One region of the Amycolatopsis sp. NPDC051716 genome, then DNA from elsewhere that is predicted to be linked to it. Evidence: riboswitches for the same ligand, from Rfam matches in the RefSeq annotation. Region 1 holds a riboswitch; the other holds the start of a gene.
The links. A riboswitch is a leader RNA that binds a small molecule or an ion and turns the genes downstream of it on or off. The one in region 1 is predicted to bind S-adenosylhomocysteine.

Region 1 (15,780 bases):
CCGAGCCGACGCGCGTGCATCAGCGATCACCCCCTCGTGTCAGATTACTCGCAGAGGGAGTGCGTTGCGTTACGGCCCGTTATCCGCGAGCTCGGCGATCACCTGGGCGTGGCAGGGTGCGGGGACGCACCAGCAGCCGAGCCGGCGGCCGCGGAGCCCGGGCAGCAGCGCGAGCAAGTCCGGCCGGGACAGCAGGTGCTCGCGGTACTTCGCGACCACGTCCTCGCGCGTGCCGTCCGGACCCGGCCGGAACGGGCTGGCCAGCTTCGACCCCGCGAGGTGCCAGCCCCCGCGGTGCACGGCCCGCCCGACGTAGACGACGTCGGCGTAGCCGGGATCATCCCGGTGACCCTTCAGGTTGACGACCGTGGTCGGCATGCGGCCCTCCGGCACGGCGTCACCTCCGGTGACCCCGGTCGTCCGTTGTCCACCGAGTACCTCTCCATCCGGTTACACCCGATGGTTCATCTAGTGCAGATGCACTATGCTGAAGGCTCACGGCTGAGCCGTCAGCCGCTGCCGGACGTTCCGCGCCCGGGCCGGCAGGCTGCCTCACGTCCGGCATCCCCGGCCCGCAACGTCCGGTCCGCTCCCGCTGCCCGATGAAAGGGTGTGTCGCGATGGTTCCGGAACCACGCTCGGCCGACCACCAGCTCACCGCCGACTGGCTGACCGCCGGCGGCCACATGTCCGTGCGCGTGCGTTCCACCGGCACCCGCACCCTGCTCGTCGAGGTGAGCGGCGAGGTCGACCTCGGCACCGCCCGCCGACTCGACGCGGTCCTGCAGGACCGCGTCGACGGCGATGTCGGGGAACTCGTCATCGACCTCCGCGGCGTCACGTTCTTCTCCGTCGCCGGGCTGAACTCGCTGCTGCGCGCCCAGCTGCTCGCCGACTCGGCCGGAGCCCTTCTCACCGTCGACGCCGGGCGGTCCCGCGCGGTGCGGCGGCTGTTCACGCTGCTGCCGACCGACTTCGACAGCGTCGCGAACGTCCGCCCGGTCCCGTGACCGCTCATCCGGCGGCCTGACGGCCCAGCCGCCGGACGGCTTCGACGATCGCCGCGTTCGGCACGCCTTTCACCAGGTACTCGGTGACCCCGGCCGCGGCGAGCCCGGCGATCGAGGCCCGGTCGGCGTAGGCGGAGAAGGCCAGGATGGCGGTGCCCGGGCTGCGCCGGGCGATCTCGCGGGCCGCCCGCGCCCCGCCGCCGCCCGGCATCCGGACGTCGAGGACGGCGACCGCGGGCCGGAGCCGCTCGGCGAGCCGGATCGCCTCGTCGGCGTCGCCGGCCACCCCGACCACGGCGATGTCGGCCTCGGAGTCCAGGACCTCCTTCAGGACGTCCCGGATCATCCCGTCGTCGTCGGAGATCAGCACGCTCAGCTCGGTCACGGTTCGAGCTCCGTCGCGTCGGGCAGCAGGGGGAGCCAGAACTCGACGACGGTGCCCACGCCGGGCCTGCTGTCCACGGAGAGCCAGCCGTGCGCGGCTTCGGCGCGTTCGTGCATCTCGACCAGCCCGAAGTGGCCGGCGCCGGCGTCGTCCCCGGCCGTGCCGACCCCGTCGTCGGTGATCCGCACCAGGGTACCGTTGTCCACAGTGGACAGTGTGACGCCGACCCGGGTGGCGCGCGCGTGCTTGTGGACGTTGCTGAGCGCCTCCTGGCAGATCCGGTACACGGTGATCGCCGCTTCGGGGGACGGCTCGGCGGTGAGCTCGTCCCGCACCTCGTGCGCCAGTCCCCAGCGGCCCGCGACGTCGTCGGTGTAGGCGGAGACCGCTTCGACCAGGCCTTGCTGGTCGAGTTCCGGCGGTCGCAGCCGGGAGACCAGGCCGCGCAGCCGGGCGACCGCGGCGGTGACCGACTCGTCGAGGGTGCCGATGGCGCTCGCGTGCGGTTCCGGCAGCCGCGAGGCCAGCAGCTGCAGGCGCATGCCGACGGCGACCATGGACTGGATCGACTCGTCGTGGACGTCCCAGGCGATCCGGCGCCGCTCCACCTCCTGGGCCTCGACGAGGTGCCCGACCAGCCGGCGGCGTTCGCGCAGGGCCTGCTCGGCGTTGCGGCGTTCGGTCATGTCGCGGGTGACCTTCCCGAAGCCGTGCAACCGCCCGTGCTCGTCGTACAACGCCGTGATCACCACATTCGCCCAGAACCGCGTGCCGTCTTTCCGCAGCCGCCACCCCTCGTCCTCCAGCCGACCCTGCTCGACCGCGACCTCCAGCTCCCGCGCCGGCTTCCCCGCCGCCACGTCCTCAGCCGGGTAGAACACCGAAAAATGCTGCCCGATGATCTCCGCGGCCGTGTACCCCTTGATGCGCTGGGCGCCGGCGTTCCAGCTCGAAATGTGTCCCCCGGTGTCCAGCATGAAGATGCCGTAGTCCTGGACGCTCTGGACGAGCAGGCGGAACCGTTCTTCGCTCTCCCGCAGCGCCAGCTCGGCCGTGCGGCGTTCGGTCACGTCCCGGGTGACCTTCCCGAAGCCGTGCAACCGCCCCTGCTCGTCGTACAACGCCGTGATCACCACATTCGCCCAGAACCGCGTGCCGTCCTTGCGCAGCCGCCACCCCTCGTCCTCCAGCCGACCCTGCTCGACCGCGACCTCCAGCTCCCGCGCCGGCTTCCCCGCCGCCACGTCCTCAGCCGGGTAGAACACCGAAAAATGCTGCCCGATGATCTCCGCGGCCGCATACCCCTTGATGCGCTGGGCCCCCGCGTTCCACGTCGAGATCCGGCCCTCGGTGTCCAGCATGAAGATCCCGTAGTCCAGTACTCCCTGCACCAGCAGGCGGAACCGGTCGTCGTCCATGCGGCAACTCTGCCGGATCGCCGGCCGCCCGGCACGACCACCGGCCGCGGCTCAGCCCGCGAACTCGGCGGCCGTGGCGGGCAGGACGCACCAGACCACCTTCCCGCGGCCGTGACGGGCGGTCCCGCGCACCGAGGACAGGCGGTCGACGAGCACGAGACCCCAGCCGCCGTCGGCCCCCGCGGGCCGCCGGACCGGCGGGGCCGGGTTGTCGTCGAAGACTTCGACGCGGACGTCCGCGCCGTCCACGCTCAGCCGCAGGACCGGGTCACCACCGCCGTGGCGCAGCGCGTTGGCCGCGAGCTCGGTGACGACCAGCAGCGCGTCGTCGATGGCGACGGCGGCGGTCCAGGCGAGCAGGACGAGCCGGGTGAACCGGCGAGCGATGGCCAGGCCGCCCGTCGAGTCGGTCAGCACGCATTCCGCGGTCAGCGGGCCTGGGATGTTCACGCTGCCAGCCTGCTCGCCGGGCACCGGGCGGCGCGAGATGCAAAAGCCCCCACCCGGCTGATGCAGGTGCATCAGCCGATGAGGCCCTCCCGGCGGGCCACCGCGACGGCTTCGAGCTTCGACCGCGCGCCGAGCTTCTCCAGCACGCGCTGCACGTGGTTGCGCGTGGTGTTGCGGGAGACGCCCAGCCGGCGGCCGATCTCGTCGGTGGTGGCGCCTTCGGCGAGCAGGTCGAGGGTTTCGCGTTCCCGCGCGGTGAGCGCCGCGCCCGCGCCAAGGCCCCGGCCGGCGAGCCGGTCGAAGACGCCGGGCAGCAGCTCCGGGTCGAAGACCACGCCACCGGCGGCCACGTCCCGCACCGCGGATTCCAGCACGCCGAGCTGGGCGGACTTCAGCAGCAGCCCCGCGCCGCCCGCCTTGGCGACCTGCACGGCGACCGCGGGCGTCGCGTCACCGGTCAGCACCAGCACCCGCGCACCCCCCGCATCGAGCTGCGCGATGACGCCGATGGCGTCACCGTCGGCGAGCCGCCGGTCCAGCACCACGACGTCCGGGGCGTGCTCGCTCGCGTAGGTCACCGCCTCCGCCCGGGAACGCGCCCGGCCGACCACGGTGATCCCGTCGGCGCGGTCGAGGGCCAGCTGCAGCGCCTCCGCGACCATGTCGTGGTCCTCCACCAGCAGGACCCGGACGGGACGGGGCTCATCGGCGCTGCTCACGGTGTTCCCTCACTCCGGTGGTGACTGACCGCCCATCCTAGGCGCCCGCCGGTCACCAGGCGGCGGAACTCGGCCGCAGCAGTCCTTCGGGCCCGGTGACCGGCAGCCAGTCGACGAGGTCCTCGTGGTGGCCCGCCGCGCGGAACACCGGCGGCCGGAACGAGCCGGCGGGCAGCCCGGCGACCCGCAGCACCTCGAGGAACCGGGCGACCACGCGCGGTGGGGGCAGGACTTCCGGGCCGCCGAGGTAGGCGAGCGCCTTCGCCGCACCGCCGCCCACCGGCTCGACGACCGCCGACCAGCCGTGCACCTCGTCCCAGATGAGGGCCAGGTCGTGCCCCGGCAGGTCCGGCAGGGTGCGGTCGAGGGCGACGTACCCGGACGTGGGCACGTCGAGGTCGAGCGAACACGATTCGAAGCCGACACCGACCGCCCGGGCGACCCGAGCGAGGTAAGCACGCAGCCCCCGGGCGAAGTGGTACTCGATGTCCCTGCCGAAGCCGATGAGCGTGTTCATGGTTCCGCCTCCCGCACCCGCTGCAGGCGCGGAATACCCGATTCGGGCAGCGATCACACTTTCGTGGTTATTCTTCGATCGCCCCGCCGACGGCGCGGAGGTGCGCGCGGAAAGTCAAGGACGGATCCGTTTCCCGCGCCGCAAGGAATTCACCGAATCGCACTTGCTGCCGCAACGGTTCGCCGCCGCGGATCCGGTCGGCCTGGCGGCGTTCGGTGTCGCGGATTCCTTCGGCGAGGGTGAACAATTCACCCGCGCGGGCGAGCGGGACGAAGAGGACGCCGTCGTCGTCGCCCAGCACGAGGTCCGGCGGGCAGATCCGCCAGGTCCCGACGATCGCCTCGGCCAGCCCGCCGTCGACGCGGGGGCCCAGGCTGAGCGGGCCGGTGGGCAGAGAGCCGAGGCTGAACACCGGCAGCCCGATGGCGCGGATGTCCGCGGTGTCGCGGTGCAGGCCCCAGATCACCACCCCGGAGAGCCCGGCGGCACGCGCCTCGAGGACGACGAGGTCGCCGACGCAGCTTTCGTCGAGCCGGCCACCGTTGTCGACCACCAGGACGCCGCCTTCGGGGGCGTCCTCGAAGGCTTCGAGGAAGACGTCGACGCTGCCGACGTGCCGGGCTGGGACAGCCGGGCCGAACAGGCGGCTGCCCGGCACCACCGGGCGCGTCGGCGCCGGTGCGCAGCGCACCGGGAGCCCGGCGCGGATGCACGCGTCGGCGAGGTGGGCGGTGGTCAGCGTCGCGAAACGCTGTCTGAGATCGTCCATGCCCCGAACTTAGCCAGCATCGCCGGTCTCCCCGCTCAGCCACGCCAGGTACTCGGCGCTGCCGCCGACGATCGGGGTGGCGATCACCTCCGGCAGGTCATAGCCGTGCAGCTGCCGCAGGCGTTCGGTCAGCGCGGGCACGCGGCCGGCGGTCGTCTTGATCTCCACCCGCCACTCCTGATCGGTCCGTACGGCGCCCTCCCACCGGTAGACGCTGGTGATGGGGCCGACGACCTGGGCGCAGGCGCCGAGCCGGGCGGCCACCGCCTGCGCGGCCAGCTCCCGCGCCGCCGCTTCCGAGTCCGTCGTGGACGTCACGATCACGTGTTCTGCCGCCATGACGCCGAGGCTACCCAGGGTTTCACCCGGAATTCGAGACAGCGCCACCGCCCGGGCGCCAGGATGGGCGGCGCCCTGCCGCCGACGTGAGGACCCGAGGATGCGCCGTCTGCCCGCACTCGCCACCGCCGTGCTCACCGCCTCCGCGCTGCTGACCGCCGGAACCGCGCACGCCGCGAGCCCGCCGTTCCCCGCGTCGGTGTTCCGCGCGACCCACAACAGCTATTCGGGCAACGTCGACGGCGCCAAGAACTCCCTCGCCTACCAGCTCGACCACGGCGTGCGGTTCCTGGAACTCGACGTGCACGACAACGGCTACTCGACGTCCCACGACTACGCCATCGGGCACGACTCCCCCGGCAACCTCGTGGACCACGGCGGCGGCAACCCGGCGTCGAACGACCTCCGCGACTGGCTGGCCGTGGTGAACACGTGGTCCGCGCAGCACCCGGCCGCCGCGCCGATCGTCGTCATGCTCGACCTCAAGGACGACCTGACCGACAACCCGTCGTTCGCCGCGGGCAACCTGACCGCGCTCAACCAGGAGCTGGAGTCGGTGTTCGGCGCGCGGCTGCTGCGGGCGCAGGACTACCCGGCGGCGCAGCCGGACGTCGACGCGCTGCGCGGGCGCGTGCTGCCGCTGCTGTCCGGCGACGGCGGCTCCCGCACCGAGTACAAGCGGGACGTCGGCTACCACCCGGCGGTCGCGCTGAACGGCCGCGGCCAGGTGGTCGAGGTGCACGACTCCGGGGCCGGCGCGCTCTGGTACTGGACCGGGACCTACGGCGCGGACGGGCGGGTCACCTGGCTGCGGCACGGGAAGTACGACAGCGGACAGACGCCGGCCGTCGCGCTCAACGACAACGGCGACCTGGTCGAGGTGCACCAGTCGCAGGGCGCGACCACGCTCTGGTACCACGCCGGCAAGCTCGGCGCGGACGGCGAGATCACCTGGCAGGCGAGCCACCAGTACGACAACGGCGTGCTGCCGACGGTCGCCTTCACCGACGCGACGCACCTGCGGGAGATCCACCAGAGCCAGAGCGGCAGCCAGAACTGGGCCTGGACCGGCGTACTGGCCGGGACCACGGTGTCGTGGACGGGCAACGCCAAGACCTCCGACGCGCCGTTCGCGAAGGCGACGGCGACCAGCGCCGGCCGCACCGTGTCCGTGTGGACCGGCGCCGACGGCCCGACCTCGGCGCAGACGCTGCGGGCCGACACCGACCGGGTCGGCGGCGACCGGATCCGCTACCGCCAGGTCGCCTTCGACGAGTTCCAGAAGGGTGACAGCGCGGAGCTGCAGCAAGGTGCGCTGTTCTACGGCGCCCCGGCGACGGAGCCGGCGTTCATCACCGCGGCCCGGCAGGCGGGCAAGCTGGTCCGCGGCTGGGACTTCGACTCGGCGAGCCAGGCCACCGCTCCCCTGGCGAACTACCCGGCGACGAACCACCCGTACGACGCTTGGTACCAGAACCTGCTCGCCCAGGCGGGCGCGGTCGAGTAGCGGGCCCGCCGGCGAAGGTCCGGAACTGTCGGTGCCCTCCGGTAGCGTGGAAAACGGGGGGCGCCCCCGCGGCTGACGGCGGCCGTCAGCGCTTGGCCAGGGAGTGGTAAGCGGCCCTGGCGAAGCTCGGCCGCATGAAGAACCCGACCGTCCTGATCTCCGGCGCGAGCATCGCCGGACCCGCCCTCGCCGGCCTGCTGACCCGCTACGGCCGCACCGTCACCGTCGTCGAACGCGCGCCCGCGCTGCGGCCCGGCGGCCAATCCGTCGACTTCAAGGGCGCCACCCACCGGACCGTCCTCGAGCGCATGGGCATCCTCGACGACGTCCTGGCGCGCCAGACCGGCGGGCAGGACCAGACGATCGTCGACGCCGCCGGCCGCGCGCGGGCCGTGATCCCCGGCGAATTCACCGGCGGCGACATCGAAATCCGGCGCGGCGACCTCGCCGAAATCCTCTCCGCGCACTCGGGCTGCGAGTACCTCTTCGGCGACACCATCACGTCCCTGACCGAAACCGCCGACGGTGTGGACGTCACCTTCGCCCACGCCGAGCCGCGCCGGTTCGACCTCGTCGTCGGCGCCGACGGCATCCACTCGAACGTCCGGCGGCTGGCGTTCGGCCCGGAGCGCGGCTACGTCCGGTACCTCGGCTACCACTACGCCCTGGCCGAGCTCGGCGAAGACATCGCCGACGGCGACGCGGTGATGTACAACGAGCCGGGCCGGATGGCCGCGGTCGGCGGTCCGAAGGCGTCGGCGTTCTTCGTGTTCGCCTCGCCCGAGCTGGACTACGACCGCACCGACACCGGCCGGCAGCGGCAGCTGCTGATGGACGCCTACCGGGGCGGCGGCTGGCGGCTGCCCGAGCTGACGGCCAGGATTCCGCAGGCCCGGGAGTTCTACCTGGACTCGCTCAGCCGCGTCACGATCGACCACTACGCCCGCGGCCGGGTCGTGCTGCTCGGCGACGCGGCCTACGGCAACACCCTCGGCGGCTTCGGGACCGGCCTGGCGGTCGTCGGCGCGTACGTGCTCGCCGGGGAACTGCTCGAAGCCGGCGGCGACCACCGGGTCGCCTTCGCCCGCTACGAGCAGCTGATGCGGGACTACGCGAAGGTCTCGCAACGCGGCAGCGCGGGCCCGTTCCTCGCGCCGCCGTCCCGGCTCCGGATCAAGCTGCGGGACCGGACGTTCAAGTCCCGCTTCCTGCTCGGCCTGATGCTCAAGGCGACCGACAGGTTCGCCACGGACATCGAGCTGCCGGACTACGCCCCGGGCTCGTAAGCCAGGTTCGGCCGCAGCCACTGCTCGACCTCGGCGATCTCGACACCCTTGCGGCGGGCGTAGTCCTCGACCTGGTCGCGGCCGAGCCGGCCGACGGTGAAGTAGCGGGAGTCCGGGTGGGCGAAGATCAGCCCGGACACGCTCGCCGCCGGCGTCATCGCGTACGACTCGGTCAGGGCCATGCCCAGCTCGTCCGCCTCCAGCAGCTCGAACAGCTCGCGCTTCTGGCTGTGGTCGGGGCTGGCCGGGTAGCCGAGCGCCGGGCGGATGCCGCGGAACCGCTCCGCGTGCAGGTCTTCCAGCTCCGGCTGCGCGTCCGGCTCGAACCAGTCGCGGCGGGCCCGCAGGTGGATGTGCTCGGCGAACGCTTCGGCGAGCCGGTCGGCCAGCGCCTTGACCATGATCGCGCGGTAGTCGTCCTGCTCGGCTTCGAACCGCTTGGCCAGCGCCTCGGCGCCGTGGATGGCCACCGCGAAGCCGCCGAGGTGGTCGCCGACCGGCGCGATGTAGTCGGCCAGGCAGCGGTTCGCGCGGTCGGCGGGCTTCTCCGTCTGCTGCCGCAGCATCGGGAACCTGACGTGCGCGTACTCGCCGTCGAGCAGGATGTCGTCGCCTTCGCTGTGCGCCGGCCAGAACGCGTACGCGCCCTTCGCGGTGAAACCGCCGTCGGCGATGATCTGGTCGAGCAGGGTGTTCGCGTCGTCGAACAGCTCGCGGGCGACCGGCTGGTCCAGGATGGCCGGGTACTTGCCCTTGAGCTCCCAGGCCAGGAACAGGAACTGCCAGTCGACCATCTCCCGCAGTTCCGCGATGCTCGGCTCGAGCACGCGGACGCCGGTGAACTCCGGCGTCGGCAGCCCGTCGAACGCGACCTTCTCGGGGTTCGCGCGGGCCTGCTCGAGGGTGAGCAGCGGGCGGCGCTGCTTGCTCGCGTGCTGCTCGCGCAGCACCTCCTGGTCGGCCCGGTTCTTCTCGGCCAGCACGACCGAACGGTCCGCGTCGAGCAGGTCCGACACCACGCCGACCACGCGCGACGCGTCGAGCACGTGCACGGTGACGTTGTCGTAGGCCGGGGCGATCTTGACCGCGGTGTGCTGGCGGGACGTCGTCGCGCCGCCGATGAGCAGCGGCAGCTTCAGGCCGCGCCGCTGCATCTCGGTGGCGACCGCGACCATCTCGTCCAGCGACGGCGTGATCAGGCCGGAGAGCCCGACGGCGTCGGCGCCTTCGGTCACCGCGGTGTCGAGGATCTTGGCCGCCGGCACCATCACGCCGAGGTCGATCACCTCGTAGTTGTTGCAGCCGAGCACGACGCCGACGATGTTCTTGCCGATGTCGTGGACGTCGCCCTTGACCGTGGCGAGCACGATCTTGCCCTGGCCACCGGTGGAGGCCAGGCGGCCTTCCTGGCGCGCCTTCTCCTTCTCCGCCTCCATGAAGGGCTCGAGGTAGGCGACGGACCGCTTCATCACGCGCGCGCTCTTGACCACCTGCGGCAGGAACATCTTGCCGGAGCCGAACAGGTCGCCGACGATCTTCATGCCGTCCATCAGCGGGCCCTCGATGACCTCGAGGGGCCGCGCCATCTGCTGCCGCGCCTCTTCGGTGTCGTCTTCGATGTAGTCGACGATCCCGTGCACCAGCGCGTGGGACAGCCGTTCACCGACCGTGCCTTCGCGCCAGGAGAGGTCGATGACGCGCTTGGTGCCGCTGCCCTTGACGTTCTCCGCGAAGCTGACGAGGCGGTCGGTGGCGTCTTCGCGCCGGTCGAAGAGCACGTCCTCGACCAGCTCGAGGAGGTCCTTCGGGATGTCTTCGTAGACGGCGAGCTGGCCGGCGTTGACGATGCCCATGTCGAGGCCGGCCTGGACGGCGTAGAAGAGGAACGCCGAGTGCATGGCCTCGCGCACGACGTCGTTGCCGCGGAAGGAGAACGACAGGTTCGAGATGCCGCCGCTGGTCCGCGCGCCGGGGCAGCGCTCCTTGATCCGGGGCAGCGCCTCGATGAAGGCCTTCGCGTAGCCGTTGTGCTCGGAGATGCCGGTGGCGACGGCGAGGACGTTGGGGTCGAAGATGATGTCCTCGCCCGCGAAGCCCGCCTTCTCCGTCAGCAGGTCGTACGCGCGGCCGCAGATCTCCACCTTGCGGTCGGCGGTGTCGGCCTGGCCCTGTTCGTCGAAGGCCATCACGACGACGCCGGCGCCGTAGTTCCGGATCGTGCGGGCCTGGGCGAGGAACGGCTCCTCGCCCTCCTTGAGGCTGATCGAGTTGACCACGCCCTTGCCCTGAAGGCAGCGCAGCCCGGCCTCGAGCACGGTCCACTTGGAGCTGTCGACCATCACCGGGATCCGGGCCACCTCGGGCTCGGTGGCGATCAGGTTGAGGAAGGTCGTCATCGCCTGCTCGGATTCGAGCAGGTCGGCGTCCATGTTGACGTCGAGCAGGTTGGCCCCGCCGCGGACCTGCTCCAGCGCGACGTCGACGGCGCCCTGGTGGTCGCCGGATTCGATGAGCCGCCGGAACCGCTTGGAGCCGGTGACGTTGGTGCGCTCGCCGATCATCACGAACCCGGTGTCGGCACCGATGGCGAACGGCTCGAGCCCGCTGAAGCGCATGTGCGTGCGCGGCGCCGGCACCTCCCGCGGGCTGAGGCCCTTCGCCGCGGCCGCGATCTTCCCGATGTGCGCCGGTGTCGTGCCGCAGCAGCCGCCGACCACGTTGACCAGGCCGTCCCGCACGAACCCGCCGAGCAGCCCCGCCGTCTCCTCCGGCGTCTCGTCGTAGCCGCCGAACGAGTTCGGCAGGCCGGCGTTGGGGTGACAGGCGACGTAGGTGTCGGCGAGCCGGGAGAGCTCCTCGACGTGCGGGCGCGCCTCCGCCGCCCCCAGCGCGCAGTTGACCCCCACGACCAGCGGTTTCGCGTGCTCGATCGAGCTCCAGAACGCCTCGACGGTCTGCCCCGACAGCGTCCGCCCGCTCAGGTCGACGATGGTGACGGAGATCCACAGCGGCAGGTGCGGGGCGACCTCGCGCGCGGCGGCGACCGCGGCCTTGCAGTTCAGCGTGTCGAAGATCGTCTCGATCAGCAGCAGGTCGACGCCGCCTTCGGCGAGCCCGGCGATCTGCTCGGCGTAGGTGGCTTTGACCTGCTCGAACGTGACGGCCCGGTACGCCGGGTCTTCGACCTTGGGCGACAGGCTGAGCGTGACGTTGAGCGGGCCGATCGAGCCGGCGACGAACTTGCCGCCCACTTCGTCGGCGGCCTGGCGGGCCAGCTGCGCGCCGCGGACGTTCATCTCGTGGACGTGGGCCTGCAGGCCGTAGTCGGCCTGGCCGATGCCGGTCGCGGTGAAGGTGTTGGTCGTGGTGATGTCCGCGCCCGCGGCCAGGTACTGGCGGTGGACGTCGAGGATGACGTCCGGGCGGGTGAGGTTCAGCAGGTCGGGGTCGCCGGTGACGTCGTGGGTGTGGTCGCCGAAGCGGTCGCCGCGGTAGTCGGCCGGGGTCAGCCCGGCGCCCTGCAGCATGGTGCCCCAGGCGCCGTCCAAGACGGCCACGCGCTGATCGAGCAGCTCGCGCAGGCGTGCGGTCGCGTCGAACGCCGTGGACTCGTGCGGGGTGTTCACCGGCAGCCTCCCTCGATCGGGAGGCGCCCTTGGTTGGTCATTCCCGGCCGAGCGTGGCGGACCCCGTGGTCCGTTGCAGCGCCTCTCGGCCTGTGGTCCACGGTATCGGAACCGGGCCCGCGCACGCCATCCCGCCCCGCCGGCGCGTCCACGGACTGGGACGCTGTCTGTCCACAAAGGAATGTACCGGCCACGCTGCCTCCTCGTCGCGATCGGTTCGGATCCGTCCACCATGCCGCACCCGGCAGGCGGCACTCTGCTCCCTGCCTGCTTACCCGGGCCGCTTCCACCATCGTTCGATCGGCGCACAATGTTACTCTCCGCGGTTGTCGTCATCACTTTTCGTACTGCCGAGCCGGCTTGAAAACTGAAACACGTTCTAATAAGCTCCCCCGGTGGACTACGGAACAGTGCTGTTCACCAGCGACCGGGGGATCACCCCGGCGGCCGCGGCGCGGGCCGCGGAAGCCGCGGGGTTCTCGACCTTCTACGTCCCCGAACACACCCACATCCCGGTGAAGCGCGAGTCACCGCACCCGCGCACCGGGGACGCGTCGCTGCCCGACGACCGCTACAGCCGCACGCTCGACCCGTGGGTCGCGCTGGCGACGGCGGCCTCGGTCACTTCGCGCATCCGGCTCTCGACCGCCGTGGCCCTGCCGGTCGAGAGCGACCCGATCACCCTCGCCAAGACGATCGCCAGCCTCGACCACCTCTCCGGCGGCCGGGTCACCCTCGGCGCCGGCTTCGGCTGGAACGTCGACGAGCTGACCGACCACGGCGTGCCCGGGAACCGCCGCCGCACCGCGCTGCGCGAGTACCTCGAGGCGATGAGTGCACTGTGGACGCAGGAGGAAGCCGCCTACGCCGGGGAGTTCGTCTCCTTCGGACCGAGCTGGGCGTGGCCGAAGCCGGTCCAGGCACACATCCCGGTGCTGCTCGGCGCGGGCCCGACCGAGAAGACGTTCCGCTGGATCGCCCGCCACGCGGACGGCTGGCTCACCACGCCGGCCGACACCGACCTGGACGGGCACGTGACGCTGCTCAAGGAAATCTGGGGCGCCGAAGGGCGCGAAGGTGCTCCGCTGATCTGCGCGCTCGGCGAGCGGCCGGACCCGGAACGCCTGGCGCACCTGGATTCCCTGGGCGTGACCGAGACGATCTTCGGCCTTCCCGACCGCGCGCCGGACGAGGTCGAAGCCTGGATCGGGCGGCTGGCGGGCAAGCTCGGCCTCGCCGCCGTGCCCGCGCACTGAACCGGCGGGACACGGACGAATCCGTGCCCCGCCGGTGTTCGACCCCCCGGGGTCAGCTCTTGGCCGCGACGCCCTGACGGGCCCGCAGGTCGAGTTCGATCTGTTCCAGGCTGCGGCCCTTGGTCTCCGGGACCAGCCACTTGGTGAGCACGAACAGCACCACGTTCACCCCGGCGAACAGGAACATCGAGCCGCCGATGCCGAGGGACTTCGGGTCGGAGATGATCGGGAACACCGCGCTCACGATGCCCGTCGCCGCCCACAGGACCACGCTGCTGACGCCCATGCCGGTGGCCCGGTACTTCAGCGGGAACACCTCGGACATCATCACCCAGACGACCGCGCCCCAGCCCAGCTCGTACCCGACCAGGTAGAGCACCATCATCACCAGCATCAGCAGGCCGCGCGTGCCGGTGTCGTGGACGTTCAGCACGACCAGGCCGGCCGCCACCAGCGTGACCACCATGATGACGTTGCCGATGAGCAGCAGCGGCTTGCGGCCCCAGCGGTCCACCACGAACACGACCCACGCGGTGAACAGGAACTTCGTCACGCCCAGCAGCACGCCGGACAGCAGCGCCGCCTGGGTGGCGAAGCCGAGCCCGATGAGCATCGTCGGGAAGTAGGCGTTGATCGCGTTGACGCCGCTGAACTGCTGGCCGATCGCGAGCAGCAGCGCGACGACGATCATCGGCCGCACGAAGCCGGAGAACAGGTCGCGGATGCGCGGCTTCTCCTCGGTGTCGAGCCGGATGACCTCGTGGATGGTCGCGATCTCTTCGTCCAGGTTCACGCTGCTGCCGTGCGCGCTGGCCAGGACCCGCCGCGCCTCGTCCTCCTGGCCGTTCTTGACCAGCCAGCGCGGCGTCTCCGGCAGGAACACCAGCCCGATGAGCAGGATCACCGCCGGCACGATCGCGCCGGCGAACATCCACCGCCACGCCGAGATCGGCCCGAGCCAGTAGCTGACCAGGAACGCGATCAGGATGCCCAGGACGATGAAGATCTGGTTGAGCGCCCCCATCGCGCCCCGCCACTTCGCCGGGGCCAGTTCGGACAGGTAGGTCGGGACGGTCGACGAGGAAAGCCCGATGCCCAGCCCGATGATCAGGCGCGAGAGCACCAGCAGCACGAACGTCGGCGAGAAGCTCGCCGCCAGCGTGCCCACGATGACGATGCCCGCGGCGACCATGATCGTGCGGCGCCGGCCGAGGGCTTCGTTGGTGCGGCTGGACAACAGCGCGCCGACGATCGCACCGACCGACAGGCTGGCGGTGATCACGCCCTTGTCCCAGCTGGTCAGCGCCCACAGTTTCCCGATGAACGGGAGCACCCCGGAGATCACGCCGAGGTCGTAGCCGAAGAGGATGCCGCCGAGCGCGCCGAAGAAGTACAACGTTGTTCGGCCGATGTGCCGCGCCGATGCTGTCTGTGTACTTGACTGATCGGTCATTGCCGGGTCGCCTCTTTCTTGAGTGCAGTCGAGCGTAGGTCCAGTCCAGCCAGCGGCCACCACACTCACACGCCGGAAAATGGCGGGCAAGAAGATCCGCGATAACAATTCAGACACCTGATCGTCATTCACGTATGTGATTCCGGCAAAAGCGGCACCCACCGGACGCGAAGCCGGGTCCCACTCCGTCTCTGATCCACTGTGGACAGTGTGGATCGCCGAAATCGTCGAACGCTTTACAACGCTCCGAACACTGGTTTACCGTCCCTCTGGAAGCGCTCCCAGAATGTGGAGGCAGAGGTGCACAACGTCGTGCCAGAAACTCATTCCCCCGTCGGGTTCCGGTCAGCGAGACGGCTGCTCGCCAGTGCGCTCGCCGTTCTCGTGCCCGCCGTCGTCGCGGTCACCGCCGGCGCACCGGCCTCCCCCGCCGCGCCGGCGGCCGCCACCACGACGTGGCGCAACGCCGAGATCGCCGGCGGCGGGTTCGTCCCCGGGATCGTCTTCAACCAGACCGAACCCGGGCTGGTCTACGCCCGCACCGACATCGGCGGGGCGTACCGGTGGAACACCGCCACCGGCCGCTGGCTGCCGCTGCTGGACTCGGTCGGCTGGACCGACTGGGGGCACAACGGCGTCGTCAGCCTCGCCACCGACGCGGTCGACCCGAACCGCGTCTACGTCGCCGCCGGGATGTACACCAACAGCTGGGACCCGAACAACGGCGCCATCCTGCGCTCGGCCGACCGCGGCGCCACCTGGCAGGCGGCGGCGCTGCCGTTCAAGCTCGGCGGCAACATGCCCGGCCGCGGCATGGGTGAGCGGCTCGCGATCGACCCGAACCGCAACAGCGTCCTCTACCTCGGCGCGCCGAGCGGGAACGGGCTGTGGCGCAGCACGGACTCCGGTGTCACGTGGGCGAAGGTCACCAGCTTCCCGAACCCGGGCAACTACGCGCCCGACCCGAGCGACACGACGGGCTACTCCAGCGACATCGAAGGCGTCACCTGGGTGACGTTCGACCCGTCGACCGGCACCCGCGGGA
Region 2 (15,780 bases), on a different contig from region 1:
CGTGCCGCGGGTGGCGTCCATCAGCCGCGGGATCAGGTTCAGCAGCGTGGTCTTGCCCGTGCCGGTCGACCCGATCACGGCGGTGGTCTCACCCGGCCGCCCGATCAGCGAAATGTCGCACAGCACCGGCTTTTCCGCGCCGGGGTAGCGGAACTCCACGCCCGAGAGCTCCAGGTGCCCGTGCACCGCGCCGGGGCGGATCGGCGACACCGGCGGGCGCACGCTCGACTCGGTGTCGAGCACTTCGCTGATCCGCTCGGCGCTGACCTCCGCGCGCGGCACCATCATGAACATGAAGGTGGCCATCATGACGGCCATCAGGATCTGCAGCAGGTAGGACAGGAACGCCGTCATGGCACCGATCTGCATGCTGCCGGAGTCGATCCGCTGGCCGCCGAACCACAGCACGGCGACGCTGGACACGTTCATCACCAGCATCACGATCGGGAACATCAGCGCCATCAGCCGCCCGACCCGCAGCGAGACGGTGAGCAGCTCGTCGTTCGCGACGTCGAAGCGCTGCCGTTCGTGCTTGTCCCGCACGAACGCGCGGATCACCCGGATGCCCATGATCTGCTCGCGCAGGATCTGGTTGATCCGGTCGATCCGGACCTGCATCAGCCGGAATGCCGGGCGCATCTTGGCGATGATGATCCCGACCGAGACGGCGAGCACGGGCACGATCACCAGCAGCAGCGACGAGAGCGGCACGTCGAGGTTGAGCGCCAGGATGATGCCGCCGACGCACATGATCGGCGCGGACACCATCAGCGTCAGCGTCATCAGGACCAGCATCTGGACCTGCTGGACGTCGTTGGTGGTGCGGGTGATCAGCGACGGCGTGCCGAACTGGCCGACCTCGCGCGCCGAGAAGTCCTGCACCCGGTGGAAGACCCCGGCGCGGATGTCCCGGCCGATCGCCATCGCCGTGCGGGCGCCGAAGTACACCGCGCCGATCGAGCCGACGATCTGGGCCAGCGTGACGGCGAGCATCATCGCGCCGACCCGCAGGATGTAGGGCATGTCGCCCTTGATCAGGCCGTTGTCGACGATGTCGGCGTTCAGCGTCGGCAGGTAGAGCATGGCGATCGTCTGCACGAGCTGCAGCAGGACGATCACCCACAGCGTCCCCCGGTACGGGCGCAGGTGAGTGCGCAGGAGCTTGACTAGCACAACGATTCCCCCAGTGGAGTGGTGGTGTTCGGGTCGGGTGTTGCTTCGGCGCCGCCGGTCAGGGTCGGCATCCCGGCGGCCAGCTCGTCCAGCAACCGCTCCAGGGTCGGCAGGAGCGGTTCGCCTTCGGTGAACCAGTTGACGAAGGCGACGCGGACGGCACTTTCCACCGAGGAGGCCATCAGCCGGCACAGCAGGTGGTCCACACCGCCCACCCGTTTCGCGATCGTTTCGGCGAGGACCCGCTCGACCGCCGCGTGGGCGTTGAGGAACTCGCCACGCAGCACGAGCTGGCCCATCAGCTCCCGGATACGCGCAACATACGCGCGATCCGGCTCGCCCTCACGTGAATATTGCTCCAGTACCGCCTGTTTGACGGACTCCCAGAGCGGCTCGCCCTCCGGCCGGTCGAGCAGGGCCTCGCGCATCCCCTCGTGGCGATCGATGACCACCGAGCAGACCGCCTGCTCCTTGCTGGAAAAGTAGTTGTTGAACGTGCGGGGGGAGACGCCCACCTCGGTGGCGATGTCCTCCACCCGGACGTTCTCCAGCCCCCGCTCCAGCGTGAGCCGCAGCGCGGCCTGCGCGAGCGCCCGGCGGGCTTCGCGCTTCTTCCGCTCCCGGAGGGTCAGCTTCGGTGGTTCATCCGGCGGCATGAACGGAGTGTAGCGAAAAACTTGCGTGCCCCGCAAAAAACTGCGTGGCACGCAATTTCCGGACGAATCGGGCACGACCTGGGATTTCGGGGCCAGGGCCCGCCTCAGCTGCGGGGACGGCCGCCGTGTGCGCTCTGTTGCGACCCGCAATTTGCAAAAATAAACCGAATGGCCTAATCCACTGCGCTCACCAGCAGCGACACTCCGGATTCATGATCACGCAGGGCGATCGCGCGGGGACCGGCTGTGGACATCCCACGAACCTTTCTGCTTGCATGTCCCGCGTCGCCGCCGCGTGGGCCGGCGCAGCATCCGCACCTCAGCACGGAAGAAGTGGGACCACATGGCGAGCCGGGCCCGGGAACTCCTGGATCGATCACGCGTCCTGCTGGACCGTTCGCGCGTCGCCGCGGCGCAGTTCCTCACCGCGCCCCCGAAGCATCCCGGCTACGCGCCCCCGGCGGGACCGGCGTTCGTGGAGCTGACCCGGCCGGAGCCGGTCGCGGAGCCGTCCGGCGAAGGCGAAGGGGTACTGGCCGAGATCTGCGCCAGCGTCGCCCTGCGTGACCTCAACCTCCTCGACCAGCTGCTCGCGCGGCTGGAAGAGCTGGAAGCGGGGGAGGAGGACCACCACCGCCTCGCCGAGCTCTACCAGCTCGACCACCTCGCCACGCGGCTGCGGCGCAACGCGGAGAACCTGCGGGTGCTCGCCGGGCAGGACACCGCCGACGACGCCGCCCGCGCGACCTCGGTGCTCGACCTGATGCGCGAGGCGATGTCGTCGATCAACCACTACGCCCGGATCACCATCGGCCGCGTGGTCAACCTCGGCGTCGTCGGCTTCGCCGCGGAAGACCTGGGCCGGGTGCTGGCGGAGCTGTTCGACAACGCCGCCAACCAGTCTTCGCCGAGTTCGCCGGTGCACGTCAGCGCGCACCTGACCGAGCAGGGCAGCGTGCTCGTCCGGATCGAGGACGAGGGCATCGGCATCCCGGCCGACCGCGTCGGGGACCTGAACGCGCGCCTGGCCGCGGGCGGTGACCTCGACGACGCCGCGGCGCGGCACATGGGGCTCGCCGTGGTCGCCCGCCTGGCCGCCCGGCACGGTGTCACCGTGCGGCTGGACCGGCGCAGCCCGCACGGCACGGTCGCCACCGTGCTGCTGCCCACCGGGGTCGTCACCGAGCTCGCCGAGCACGCGTGGTCGGGCACCCGGACCGTCTTCGGTCCGGGTGTTCGGGGGGTGGAGCCCTCGACGCCGGGCGGAGCCGCGGATGGCGATGTCCCGGCCGAACCGGCCGAGGGCGGAGCCGGCCGCGAGCCGGCCACCGTCGGCGGGTTGCCGCGGCGCCGCGCCGGCACCTTCTCCCGGGAGACGCCGGAGCCGCCGCGCAAGCCCAGCCCGCGGCCGCGCCCGATCACCGCGGGAACCGTCGGCGGGATCACGGCGAACGGCCTGCCGCGCCGCGTGCCCGGCAGCATCCGCGGGGCCGCCCCGGAACCACCGCCACCACCGCCGCCCCCGGCCGGCGACACCACCGCGAGCGGGCACGAGCGGCTGCTCGCCGACCTCGGGGCGTTCGCCGACGGCGAGCAGGCGGCGCTCGCGGAGAACCGCACCCGCCAGGACGAGACGCCCGGAGGAACCGCCCGGTGAGCGCTCCCCACTCCGCCACGGCGAACTTCGCCTGGCTGCTCGACGACTTCGTGCGCAAGGTCCACGGCGTCAGCCACGCGCTGATCATGAGCGTGGACGGCTTCCCGCTCACCGCGTCGGACTCGGTCGGCGAGGCCGAGGCCGAACAGCTCGCGGCGATCGCCAGCGGCCTGCTTTCGCTGGCCGGCAACAGCGCGGCGCTGTTCGGGAAGGGCGCCTGCGAGCAGATCATCATCCGGCTCACCCACGGCTACTTCCTGTTCATGGGCATCGGATCCGGTGCCGGGCTCGCGGTGCTGACCTCGGGCGAGGCGGACATGAAGGTGGTCGCCTACGAGATGACCCAGTTCATCACCAACGCCGGCCACGCGCTCACCCCCGAGGTGCGCGCGGAGCTGCGGCAGGTGCTGACCGCACGCCGGCCCCGGATGTGACGCCCGTGCCTGACGAGTCTTTTGGGGGTCCGGGTGGCGAAGCCCCCGGCCCGGGGCGAAGCCCCGGCTTGCAACACGAGTCTTTTGGGGGTCCGGGTGGCGAAGCCCCCGGCCCGGGGCGAAGCCCCGGCTTGCAACAGGATGTGATGCCCGTGCCTGCAGTGTCCACGTCGGACACCCCGTTGCCGCGCCGGAGCCGCCGGATCCGCGCGTACGCGCTCACCGGCGGCCGCACCGGGACGCGCCACCAGCTGCTGGTGGAGACGCTGATCTCGGTGCCGCGGTACGACCCCGCGCTGAGCGACACGCTCATGCCGGAGTCGCGTTCGCTCTACGAACGCGCCCGGCTGCGCTGCTCGGTCGCCGAGCTCTCGGTCGGGCTGGACCTGCCGCTGGGCGTGGTGCGGGTGCTGCTGGGCGACCTCGCCACCCAGGGCGCGGTGTTCGTGCACCCGACCGCGCACGCCTACCACCACGACACCAACGTGCTCGAGAGGATCCTTGATGGGCTCAAGCGGCTCCCCGCCTGAGGGCGATCTGCTGACGATCTCCGCGAAGATCGTCGTCGCCGGGGGCTTCGGTGTCGGCAAGACCACGTTCGTCGGCGCGGTGTCGGAAGTGCCGCCGATGAGCAACGAGGCGTGGATGACCGAGGCCGGGGAGGGCATCGACGAGATCCCGCCCGGCGGCAAGTCGACCACGACCGTCGCCATGGACTTCGGCCGGATCACGCTGCGCCCGGACCTGCTGCTGTACCTGTTCGGCACGCCGGGGCAGGCGCGCTTCTGGTTCCTGTGGGACGACCTGAGCCGCGGCGCGCTCGGCGCGGTCGTGCTGGTCGACACCAGCCGGATCGACGAGTCGTTCGCGGCGATCAACTACTTCGAGAACGACTCGGAGCTGCCGTTCGTCGTGGCGGTCAACCAGTTCGAGGGCAAGCCGGTGCACGACCTCGACGAGGTGCGTGACGCCCTCGCCCTCGACCCGAGCGTCCCGCTGGTCACCTGCGACGCCCGCGACCGCGCGTCGACAATCGCCACCCTGACCGAACTGGTCGGTCACACGTTGTCACTGGCGGTGCTCTCCGGTCCGGTGGGCCGCGAGCTCGCCGGCAGCGCCCCGCACGCCTGAGTCCCCCGGAAGGTGAAGAGGTCCCCATGCGCAAGGTCCTGGTCGTGGGCGCCGGGCAGTCCGGCCTGCAGCTGGCCCTCGGGCTGCAGGCGAAGGACTACGACGTCACCGTGATGTCCGCGCGGACGCCGGAGGAGATCCGGTCCGGGCGGGTGATGTCGACGCAGTGCATGTTCCACGACGCGCTGCAGCACGAGCGTGACCTCGGGATCAACCTGTGGGAAGCGGAGACGGTCGACGTCGAGGGCCTCGGCGTCTCGGTGGCCGCGCCGGACGGCGGCCGCGCGCTCGACTGGTTCGCCGAGCTCGACAAGCCCGCCCAGTCGGTGGACCAGCGGGTGAAGATGGCCGGCTGGCTGGAGCTGTTCGAAGACCGCGGCGGCAAGCTCGTCATCCACGGCGTGATGACGTCCGAGCTGGACGCGCTGTCCCGGCTGTACGACCTGGTGATCATCTCGGCGGGCAAGGGCGAGCTGGTCCAGCTGTTCGACCGCGTGCCCGAGCGCTCGCCGTACACGCGGCCGATGCGCGCGCTTTCGCTGGTCTACGCCCACGGGGTGGGCCGGCGCCCGGAACACCCGGACAAGGTGGGGGTGCGGTTCAACATCGTCCCCGGCGTCGGCGAGCTGTTCATGATCCCGGCGTACACGCTGAGCGGGAACTGCGACATCCTCTTCTTCGAAGGCGTGCCCGGAGGGCCGCTGGACTGCTTCGACGACCACCCGGGCCCGGACGAGCACTTCCGGCGGGTGCTGGACCTGATGCGGCAGTTCGTGCCGTGGGAGTACGACCGCTGCCGCGACGCGGAGCTGACCGACGCCAAGGCGACCCTGGCCGGCGGGTACCCGCCGGTGGTCCGCCACCCGGTGGGCACCCTGCCGGGCGGGGCGATCGTGCTGGGCATGGCCGACGTCGTCGTGGCGAACGACCCGATCACCGGACAGGGCTCGAACAACGCGAGCCACTGCGCGGCGACCTACCTCGACGCGATCGTCTCCCACGGTGACCGGCCGTTCGACGCGACGTGGATGGAAGCGACGTTCGAGCGCTACTGGGAGTACGCCCGGCACGTGACCGAATGGACGAACGCCCTGCTCCTGCCGCCGCCCCCGCACGTGCTCCAGATCCTCGGCGTGGCCGGGCAGAACCCGGCGGTGGCCCGGCGGTTCGTGAACGGATTCGGCGATCCCACCGACTTCGAGCAGTGGTTCATGGATCCGGCGCTCTGGGAGAAATACCTGGCAGAGGTCTAGATCAGACTGTCGTCGAGGGACGATTCGGGTTACGGTTGTCACGTAGCGTGAAGGCGGACCTCGGAGGTACGGGCATGCGGGCGATGTGGAAGGGCTCGGTGTCCTTCGGGCTGGTCAGCATTCCGATCCAGATGTACGCGGCGACCGAGAACAAGAACGTCTCCCTGCGCCAGGTGCACGAGGCCGACGGCGGCCGCATCCAGTACAAGCGGTTCTGCACGATCGACGGCCAGGAAGTGCCGTACGCCGAGATCGCCAAGGGCTACGAGCTGCCCGACGGCGAGATGGTGGTGATCACCGACGCGGAGATGGCGGAGCTGCCGCTGACCACCCAGCGCACGATCGACGTGCTGGAGTTCGTGCCGCTCGAGTCGATCGACCCGATCCAGTACGACCGGACCTACTACCTCGAGCCGCAGAAGAACGCGGTCAAGCCGTACATCGTGCTGCGGGACGCGCTGCACAAGTCGAGCCAGGTGGCCATCGCGAAGGTCGCGGTCCGGCAGCGGGAGAGCATGGCGGTGCTGCGCGTGCACGCCGACGTGCTGGTGATGACGACGATGCTGTGGCCGGACGAGGTCCGCGAACCCGACTTCCCGTTCCTGCGCGACGACCCGCCGCAGATCCGGCCGCAGGAGCTCACCATGGCCGGGTCGCTGATCGACTCGCTGGCCGAGCCGGTGTTCGAGCCCGAGAAGTACCACGACCACTACCGCGAGGCCCTGGAAGAGATGATCGAGGCCAAGGTCGCCGGCGACGAGACGACCAAGCCGGCCGCGGTCACCGCCAAGGCCGACGTCGTCGACCTGATGGCGGCGCTGCAGGCCAGTGTGGACGCCGCGAAGAAGTCTCGTCAGTCCTCTTCGGAGGCGTCCGAAGAGGACGGCGAACCGGCGAAGAAGAAGCCGGCGGCCCGCAAGCGGGCGCCGAAGCCCGCCTGAGTCGTGTTCGGACGGGTGGTTGCGCCGACACGCCGCCCGGGTACCGTGCCCGCGTGCCACCCGGATCTACCGTGGGGTGCACGTCGTCCACGAGCGCGGAAAGGCGGCCGGTCATGGAGTGTGCTTCCTGTGGCGCCGGGATCGAGCACTGCCACGGCACGCTGGTGGTCCACCCGGACGGTGGATTCGCCGAGTGCACCGATCCGGCCTGTGCGGACGGTGACCGCGTGCGGCACGCGCTGATCGTCGACTGCCGGGGCGTCGGCGGCGGGTGCGGCTGCGCCACCGCGCCGCGGAAAACCCTGCTGCGCCACGCTTCCTGAGCCTCCCGCCAGGATCCGTCCAGGCCTTCCCGGCCGGGTTCCGCACCGGCCGGGGAGGCCTGCACGGCGTTCGGATGGCGTCAAGACGGTGACACGATCGTGTATGCAGCTGTGTACAGGGGCTGGGCGATGTGCTAACACTAACGAGGTCCTTCGGCTCTCCCTCCCCCTCGGAGCCGGAGGACCCTTTCTTTTCCGGGTTTCCCGGTGTTCCGGGTGGCGTGGCGCTGCGGTGGTGTCCGTTGTGGATAGGTCAGCCGCGGCTGTACAGTTCAGTGCATGGTGACCTGTGAGACGCGTGAGTCGGCGCTGGCCCGCATCGGGCGCGCGCTGGCGGACCCGACCCGCTGCCGGATCCTGACCTCGTTGCTCGAAGGGCCCGCCTATCCGGGACGCTTGGCCGGGGAGCTCGGGCTGAGCCGGTCCAACGTCTCGAACCACCTGTCGTGCCTGCGCGGCTGCGGGCTCGTGGTGGCCGGCTACGAAGGTCGTCAGGTGCGGTACGAGATCGCCGACGAACACCTGGCCCGTGCGCTGCGGGAACTCGTCCAGGTCGTCCTGGCGGTCGAACCGCGGGCGGCCTGCGAAGACGAAGTGGTGGCGCGATGACGCCGGAACCGGCCGCGGGGGCCTGCGCCGGCGGGTGCTGCGCGCCGCCGGGGGCCGGGCCGGATCGCCGGGTGGTGCTGGTGCGGCGGGTCCGGCTGCTGGTGGCCGCGACCATCACCTACAACGTCGTCGAGGCCGTCGTTGCCCTCACGGCCGGCGCCGCGGCTTCGTCCGGGGCGCTGATCGGCTTCGGGCTGGACTCGGTGATCGAGGTCGCGTCGGCGGCCGCGGTCGCGTGGCAGTTTTCCGGTCGCGATCCCCGCGCGCGGGAACGGCGGGCGTTGAAAGGGATCGCGATTTCCTTTTTCGCGCTCGCGATTTACGTGACGGGGGAGGCTGTCGGTGCGTTTTTAACCGGCGCTTCGCCGGAAACTTCGCGGACCGGAATCGTGCTCGCGGCCATTTCCCTCGTGGTGATGCCCATGCTGTCGGGTGCGCAGCGCCGGGCCGGGCGGGAGCTGGGCTCCGCCAGTGCGGTGGCGGATTCGCGGCAGACTTTGCTCTGCGCTTACCTTTCCGCGGTCCTGCTGGCGGGGTTGCTGCTCAACGCCCTGTTCGGCTGGTGGTGGGCCGACCCCCTCGTCTCGCTCGCGATCGCCGGGGTGGCGGTGCAGGAAGGCCGAACGGCCTGGCGCGGCCAGCATTGCTGCTGACGCGCGCCAGGCCGTGGCGGAGTTTCGAGATCAGTACCAGTGCGCCCGCCCGCCGATCCGGCGGCCGGTGCCGCCCAGGATGGCCAGCGCCACACCGGCCACCGCGAGAATGATGCCGATGGTGTACAGCACCGGGATACCGACGATGAACCCGATGATCAGGAGAATTACACCGAGAACGATCACTTGACACACTCCTTCGCACGAGACCCGGCCCGGCTCCGTGCCGTCCGGGCGGATGCGCTTCTCTCGAGGGGAGGATGGCCAGTTTCCGGATAAACCAAACTACGGCGAATGGAGCAATCTTGGATCAGTACCGATAGTGATCGAGCTTGTACGGACCTTCGACGTCGACGCCGATGTACTCGGCCTGCGCCTTCGTGAGCTTGGTGAGCTTCACGCCGAGCGCGTCGAGGTGCAGGCGGGCCACCTTTTCGTCGAGGTGCTTCGGCAGCCGGTGGACGTCGGTGGCGTACTCGCCGGGCTTGGTGAACAGCTCGATCTGCGCGATCGCCTGGTTGGTGAACGAGTTCGACATCACGAAGGACGGGTGCCCGGTCGCGTTGCCCAGGTTCATCAGCCGCCCCTCGGACAGCACGATGATCGCGTGGCCGTCCGGGAAGGTCCACTCGTGCACCTGCGGCTTGATCTCGTTCTTCACGACGCCCGGCAGCTTCGCCAGCCCGGCCATGTCGATCTCGTTGTCGAAGTGCCCGACGTTGGCGACGATCGCGTTGTGCTTCATCCGGCTCATCCGGGCGGCGGAGATGATGCCGAAGTTACCGGTGGTGGTGATGAAGATGTCGGCCGTCTCGACGACGTCGTCGAGCTCGACGACGTCCAGCCCGTCCATGGCGGCCTGCAGCGCGCAGATCGGGTCGATCTCGGTGACCGCGACCCGGGCGCCCTGGCCGCGCAGCGCCTCGACCGCGCCCTTGCCGACGTCGCCGTAGCCGCAGACGAGGACGCGCTTGCCGCCGATCATCACGTCGGTGGCCCGGTTCAGGCCGTCCACAAGGGAGTGCCGGATGCCGTACTTGTTGTCGAACTTGGACTTCGTCACCGAGTCGTTGACGTTCATCGCCGGGAAGAGCAGCTCGCCGTCCTTGGCCAGCTTGTAGAGCCGCTTGACGCCGTTGGTGGTTTCCTCGGTGACGCCGCGGATCTCCTTGGCCATGCGGGTGAAGTGGTCACCGTCGGCCGCCACGCTCGCGCGGAGGGTCTCGAGGACGATCCGGTACTCCTCCGGGTCCTCTTCGGACGGCTGCGGGACCGCGCCCGCCGCCTCGAACTCGACTCCCTTGTGGACGAGCAGCGTGGCGTCGCCGCCGTCGTCGAGAATCATGTTCGGGGACTGGCCGCCGGGGAAGGCGAAGAGCTGGTCGGTGCACCACCAGTACTCTTCGAGGGTTTCGCCCTTCCACGCGAACACCGAGGTGCCCGCCGGGGCGTCGACGGTGCCTTGCGGGCCGACGACGACCGCGGCGGCGGCCTCGTCCTGGGTGGAGAAGATGTTGCAGGACACCCAGCGCACCTGCGCGCCGAGCGCCACCAGGGTCTCGATGAGCACGGCGGTCTGCACGGTCATGTGCAGCGACCCGGCGATGCGCGCGCCCTTCAGCGGCTGCGCGGCGGCGTACTCGCGGCGGATCGCCATCAGGCCGGGCATCTCGTGCTCGGCCAGCCGCAGCTGGGTGCGGCCGGCGTCGGCCAGCGCGAGGTCGGCCACGGCGAAGTCGAGGCCATTGCGGTTCTGCAGTTTGTCACTCATGCTTCGATGCACTCCGGAGTTCGTCGGCGAAACGCTCGGGAGGCAGCACGAAGTCCTTGCGGACAACGAGAAAGGCACCTCCCGCACGGGAGGCGCCCTTGGAGTCGTGTTCCGGGCCGAGCGTGGCGGAAAGGATTCCGTCGCAGCGCCTCTCGGCCCGGAACCAGGATGGCAAAGCCGCGGCGAGGCTGTCAAGCGAGCGAGCGGGCCATGAGAACGTCGTCGACGTCGGTGTCGTCGATGCGGAACTCGCCCCGCAGCACGCCTTCCACGACGAACCCGCAGCGTTCGTAGACCCGGCGGGCGCCGGTGTTGTGACCCAGCACCCGCAGCGTCAGCTTGCGGGCGCCGCGCTCCCGCGCTTCGGCCACGGCGGCGTCGACGAGCCGGCGCGCGATGCCGAGCCGCTGCCGCCGCGGGTCGACGGCGAGCCCGCCGATCACCCGGACGTGCCGGTGGGCGGGGATGGCGAACCCTTCGGCGAGCCGGACGTACCCGGTCACCACGCCGTCCTGCTCGGCGACCAGGACGTCTTCGGGCCGGGTGTCCCCGTCGAAGAAGGGTGTGCCGGGTGGCGGCGGGGGAGCGGGGGACATGGCCGAGGTCCAGGTTCGCCGGTCGATCTCGGCGAGCGCGGCTTCGTCGCCGGTGCGGGCCGTCCTGATCGTGATCACCGGGCCATCCTGGCCGAAGCCGGCACCCCGGCGCGAAGGATTTAGAGCAGGTGCGCGCGCCGCCAGATGCCTTCGGAGCGGCCGCCGATCAGGTCCGCGTCGCGCAGGAACGGCACGATCTTCTCCGCCATCCAGCGGCGGGTCTCGTGGAAGTGCGGGTTCGCCAGCGCTGCCGCGCGGCCCTCCCGCGGGTCGATCCCGACGCTGCGGTAGATCCGCGCGTCGACCATGCTGTCGATCACGCCGAACGCCACCAGTGCGGTCCGCAGCCGGTGCCGCTGCAGGGCCGCCTTCGACAGCTTCGGGGTCTCGCGCAGCACCTCCTCCTTCGCGAACCGGACGTGCCGGGCCTCTTCGACCACGTGGATGCGGTTGACCGAGCGGATCAGCGGCTGGATGCCGTCGTCGTCCATCATCGACCGCTGGAGCCGGTCGGTGGTCTCCTCCGCGACCAGCACGCTGGCGAACATCGACGGGCCGGCGGCGGTCGCGCCGAACACCTTCGCGGCGCGGTGGACCACCTTGGGGACGCCGTACCGCGGGACGCCGAGCCGCTGCGCGGTGCGGGCGAACATCACCGAGTGCCGCGTCTCGTCGCCGATCTCGGTCATCGCGTACTGCGCGTGCTCGGTGCGCGCGTCCAGGTCGAAGACGTACCGGGCGAGCAGCTGCATCAGGACGATCTCGAACCACAGGCCGACGCTCATGATGCTGGCGATCTCGTGCTTGGACAGCTCGATCCGCTGCTCCGGCGTCAGCCTCGCCCAGAGCTCCGTGCCGTAGAGGGAGACGCGCTCGAGCGGCATGTACGCCTTGCCCTCGGCGAGCGGCGCGTCCCAGTCGATGTCGACGTGCGGGTCGTAGCTGTTCTTCGCCGAGCTCTTGAGCAGGCGAGCCGCGGTGACGTCCCGGTCCTGGGCCTCGACGCCCATGGCGGCCTCCGAAAAAAGTAGGGGGTACGCGGTGTACTAGCTACTTCGGGAGCGTACACCGCCCGGCGGCGCGTGAGTAGGCTTTCGCCGTGACCAAGGTCGACGGACGGGCGACGCGCTGGGCGGGCCAGCAGGAACGGCGGCGCGCGGAGTTCGTCGACGCCGCGCTGGCCGCCATCGCCGAGCACGGCCCGGACGTGTCCACCGAGCAGATCGCCGAACGCGCCGGCGTCGCGCGCACCCGCCTGTACCGGCACTTCGACGGCGCGGAAGACCTCCGGCGGGCGATCGCCCAGCGGGCGGCCGAGCTGGTGACGGCCGACCTGGCGCCGCTCTGGCACCCCGAAGGCTCGCCGAACGAGATGATCTCCACGGTGATCTCGACGCACCTGCGCTGGCTGACCGAGCACGCCCACCTGCACCGCTACCTGGCCCGCGCGCAGCCGGGCGCCGCGGACGACCGCCCGGACGTCCGCGGCGCGATCGCCCGCCACCTCAGCCGGCTGTTCACCGGCTACCTGACGGCGCTCGGGCTGGACCCGGCCCCGGCGGACACCATCGCGTTCGGCCTGGTCGGTTACGTCGAATCGGCGACGACCCGCTGGCTCGACCACCCGGGCGCGCTGAGCCTGCCCCAGCTGACCGCGCAGCTCACCGGCACGATCTGGGCGATGCTGGACCACACCCTGCGAGCGGGCGGCGTCGAGCTGGACCCGGACCGGCCGCTGCCGCTGCCGGACGGGCTGTAGATCCGGAGAGCTAGTCCTCGCGGGGGAATTCGGCCCGCACGCCCAGCAGCCGGACCGCCCGGGTCAGCTCGAACATCCCGAGCACCTCCCGCGCCGCTCGGTCGAGCGCGGCCGCGTCCGACGTCGGTTCCGGCAGCGTGATGCTGTGCGTGTGGGTCAGGAACGGCACGAACCGCACCTTGACCGCCACCCGCGCCGCCGGGCGGCCCTCGTCGAGGACGTCCTGGGCGACGCGCTGGGCCAGCGCCGTGACCTCGGCTGCCATCTCGGCCGGGTCCGTCAGGTCGCGCTGGAACGTTGTTTCGCGGCTGCGGGAGCGGGCCACCCACGGGGTCGCGCTCACCTCGGCGTCGCTGATGCCGCCGCCGAGCAGCCGCAGCCACGGGCCGGTCTTCGGGCCGAACCGCGCGGCGAGCTCCGCCGGGTCGGCCCCGGCCAGGTCCAGGACCGTGGTGATGCCCAGCTCGGCAAGCTTCTTCGCCGTCTTGCCGCCGATGCCCCACAGCGCGTCGGTCGGGCGGGTGGCCATCACCTCCCACCAGTTCTCCCGCGTCAGCCGGTAGATCCCGCCCGGCTTGCCGAACCCGGTGGCCAGCTTGGCCCGCAGCTTGTTGTCCCCGATCCCGACCGCGCACGACAGGCCCGTCTCGCGCGCCACCGCCTCCTTGATCGCGGCGGCCAGCGCCTCGGGGTCGGCCGTCTCCGCGCCGACGAACGCCTCGTCCCAGCCCAGCACCTCGACCACGACCGGCAGCTCGCGGACCGCGGCCATCACACGCGCCGACACCTCGAGGTAGGCGTCCGGGTCACTGGGCAGGAAGACGGCGTCCGGGCAGCGCTTGGCGGCGATCCGCAGCGGCATGCCGGACTGGACGCCGAACTCGCGGGCCTCGTACGACGCCGTCGCGACGACCGCGCGCTCGGCGGGGTCGCCGTTGCCGCCGACCACGACGGGCTTCCCGCGCAGCTCCGGGTGGCGGGCGATCTCGACCGCGGCGATGAACTGGTCGAGGTCGACGTGCAGGACCCACTTCACCCGCCCAGTCTGCCTCAGATCCGGTGCCGCGCCACGTGGGTCCAGACGGTGGCGGTGAGCGCGATGATCCCGCACAGCGTCACGCCCGGGTCGGGCAGTACCAAGCCCAAGACCAGCAGCGTCACGGCGGTGATATCGAAGAAGATCAGGACGGCGCTCCGGAGCCCGCGCGACTTCGGGCGCCGGCCGTCGCGCAACGCGGCAGCCAGATCCGGGTCGCTGAGCTCCAGGGTGCGCTCGATCTTCTCGAGCTCGGTGCGGTCGTGGTGACTGAGCATCGGGCCTCCTTCGGCGCCGAACCCGCCGTATCGCCGTAGCGAATACCCAATCGTCCTCCTGGCGAACCGCCAAACGCCTTCTCATTTCGTGCTTTTCTCTGGTCCGACCGGGTGATCCGCGCTCTGTGACCGGCTCCGGCCACGTTAAGTTGCCCCGAGAACGTCGCCGGTCACGGCCCGGACGGCGGGTGGGGGCGGCCGGGTGGCCACGTCCTGCCGTCGTGCCGGTGACCGGCCGGGCCCGTCAACCAGCCGGAGGACTTTCATGACCCTGCCCACCGAACCGATCGGCAGCATCCCGCGTCCCGCCTACCTCGTCGAAGGCCTCGGCGAGTTCGCCGCGGGCCGGCTCGACGCCGCCGAGCTCGCCGAACTCGAGAGCCGGGCGCTGGCCGACACCATCCGCCGGTTCGAGGAGACCGGCTCGCCGGTGCTGACCGACGGAGAGCAGGGCAAGCCGAGCTTCGCGACGTACCCGCTGGCCGGGCTGGAAGCCCTGGCGCCCGACGGCGTCGTCATCCCGTTCGCCGACGGGCACACCCGGCAGCTGCCGCGGCTGACCGCCGGCCCGTTCCGCTACGCGACGCACGCCGACTCGTACCTGACGCGCGCGAAAACGCTTACCGACCGGCCCGTCAAGCAGGCGGTGATCGCCGCGTCCGCCGTGTCGCTGATCTACCCGGCCGGCGGCATCGATGGGTACTCGCAAGACCAGTTCGTCGCCGACCTGGTGAACGAGGCCGAGGCGGACATCCGGGGCAGCCTCGACGCGGGCGCGGACAGCGTGCAGATCGACTTCACCGAAGGGCGGCTGTCGCTGAAGCTCGACCCGTCCGGCGGGCTGCTGCGCCAGTTCGTCGAGCTCAACAACGCCGTGCTCGACCGGTTCACCGCCGAGGAGCGCGCGAAGATCGGCGTCCACACCTGCCCGGGTGGCGACCAGGACTCCGTGCACAGCCTCGACGTCGACTACGCGGGCCTGCTGCCGGCGTTGTTCGACCTCAAGGCCGGCCGCTTCTTCGTCCAGCTGGCCAGCGAAGCCGACCCGGAGCGGGCGCTGCGGGTGATCGCCGAGCACCTCAAGGCCGACCAGCGGGTCTTCGTCGGGGTCATCGACCCGATCGACCCGCGGGTGGAGACCGCGGAGGAGGTCCGGGACCGGGTGCTCACCGCGGCGAAGTACGTGCCGGCCGACCGGCTGGGCACCTGCGACGACTGCGGGTTCTCGCCGTTCGCCGACGACACGTCGACCTCGCGTGACATCGCGTTCGCGAAGATCGCGGCGCGGGTCGAGGGCACGCGGCTGGCGTCGGAGCAGCTCGGCTGAGTGGACGGCGTGAGCCCGGGGCCGGGCTCACGCCGTTTCGGCGGCGACCTTCAGCCCGAGGGCGACGAGCACGGTGCCCAGGAGGGCGTCGAGGCCCCGGCGGACGCGGCCGGCGCTGAAGAACCGCTTCAGCGCCCCGACCACGACGGCGAGGGTGACGAACCACAGGATCGTGCCCGCGGT

Region 2: linked by a shared signal. The riboswitch ahead of ahcY (adenosylhomocysteinase) and the one ahead of metH (methionine synthase) in region 1 are both predicted to bind S-adenosylhomocysteine.

The regions. Positions count from the first base shown of each region.
Region 1 covers NZ_JBFAZA010000038.1:18,528-34,307, forward strand. Annotated here, with positions in the region: gene AB0M30_RS38080 (hypothetical protein) at 1-20, opposite strand, end outside; gene AB0M30_RS38085 (DUF4326 domain-containing protein) at 70-378, opposite strand; gene AB0M30_RS38090 (STAS domain-containing protein) at 621-1,010, shown strand; gene AB0M30_RS38095 (response regulator transcription factor) at 1,015-1,395, opposite strand; gene AB0M30_RS38100 (PAS domain S-box protein) at 1,392-2,813, opposite strand; gene AB0M30_RS38105 (ATP-binding protein) at 2,865-3,263, opposite strand; gene AB0M30_RS38110 (response regulator transcription factor) at 3,335-3,982, opposite strand; gene AB0M30_RS38115 (DUF6292 family protein) at 4,035-4,499, opposite strand; gene AB0M30_RS38120 (RraA family protein) at 4,567-5,268, opposite strand; gene cutA (divalent-cation tolerance protein CutA) at 5,278-5,607, opposite strand; gene AB0M30_RS38130 (hypothetical protein) at 5,708-7,114, shown strand; gene AB0M30_RS38135 (FAD-dependent monooxygenase) at 7,249-8,400, shown strand; gene metH (methionine synthase) at 8,382-12,026, opposite strand; S-adenosyl-L-homocysteine riboswitch at 12,041-12,119, opposite strand; gene AB0M30_RS38145 (LLM class F420-dependent oxidoreductase) at 12,422-13,282, shown strand; gene AB0M30_RS38150 (sugar porter family MFS transporter) at 13,335-14,735, opposite strand; gene AB0M30_RS38155 (cellulose binding domain-containing protein) at 15,048-15,780, shown strand, end outside.
Region 2 covers NZ_JBFAZA010000048.1:19,078-34,857, reverse strand. Annotated here, with positions in the region: gene AB0M30_RS42215 (ABC transporter ATP-binding protein) at 1-1,173, opposite strand, end outside; gene AB0M30_RS42210 (TetR/AcrR family transcriptional regulator) at 1,167-1,829, opposite strand; gene AB0M30_RS42205 (ATP-binding protein) at 2,173-3,486, shown strand; gene AB0M30_RS42200 (roadblock/LC7 domain-containing protein) at 3,483-3,920, shown strand; gene AB0M30_RS42195 (DUF742 domain-containing protein) at 4,082-4,450, shown strand; gene AB0M30_RS42190 (ATP/GTP-binding protein) at 4,425-5,051, shown strand; gene AB0M30_RS42185 (styrene monooxygenase/indole monooxygenase family protein) at 5,078-6,304, shown strand; gene AB0M30_RS42180 (Ku protein) at 6,379-7,245, shown strand; gene AB0M30_RS42175 (hypothetical protein) at 7,359-7,568, shown strand; gene AB0M30_RS42170 (metalloregulator ArsR/SmtB family transcription factor) at 7,848-8,177, shown strand; gene AB0M30_RS42165 (cation transporter) at 8,174-8,830, shown strand; gene AB0M30_RS42160 (hypothetical protein) at 8,861-9,016, opposite strand; gene ahcY (adenosylhomocysteinase) at 9,141-10,601, opposite strand; S-adenosyl-L-homocysteine riboswitch at 10,685-10,761, opposite strand; gene AB0M30_RS42150 (GNAT family N-acetyltransferase) at 10,793-11,275, opposite strand; gene AB0M30_RS42145 (diiron oxygenase) at 11,317-12,207, opposite strand; gene AB0M30_RS42140 (TetR/AcrR family transcriptional regulator) at 12,297-12,956, shown strand; gene AB0M30_RS42135 (DNA polymerase IV) at 12,967-13,992, opposite strand; gene AB0M30_RS42130 (DUF3040 domain-containing protein) at 14,007-14,270, opposite strand; gene AB0M30_RS42125 (cobalamin-independent methionine synthase II family protein) at 14,536-15,597, shown strand; gene AB0M30_RS42120 (LysE family translocator) at 15,625-15,780, opposite strand, start outside.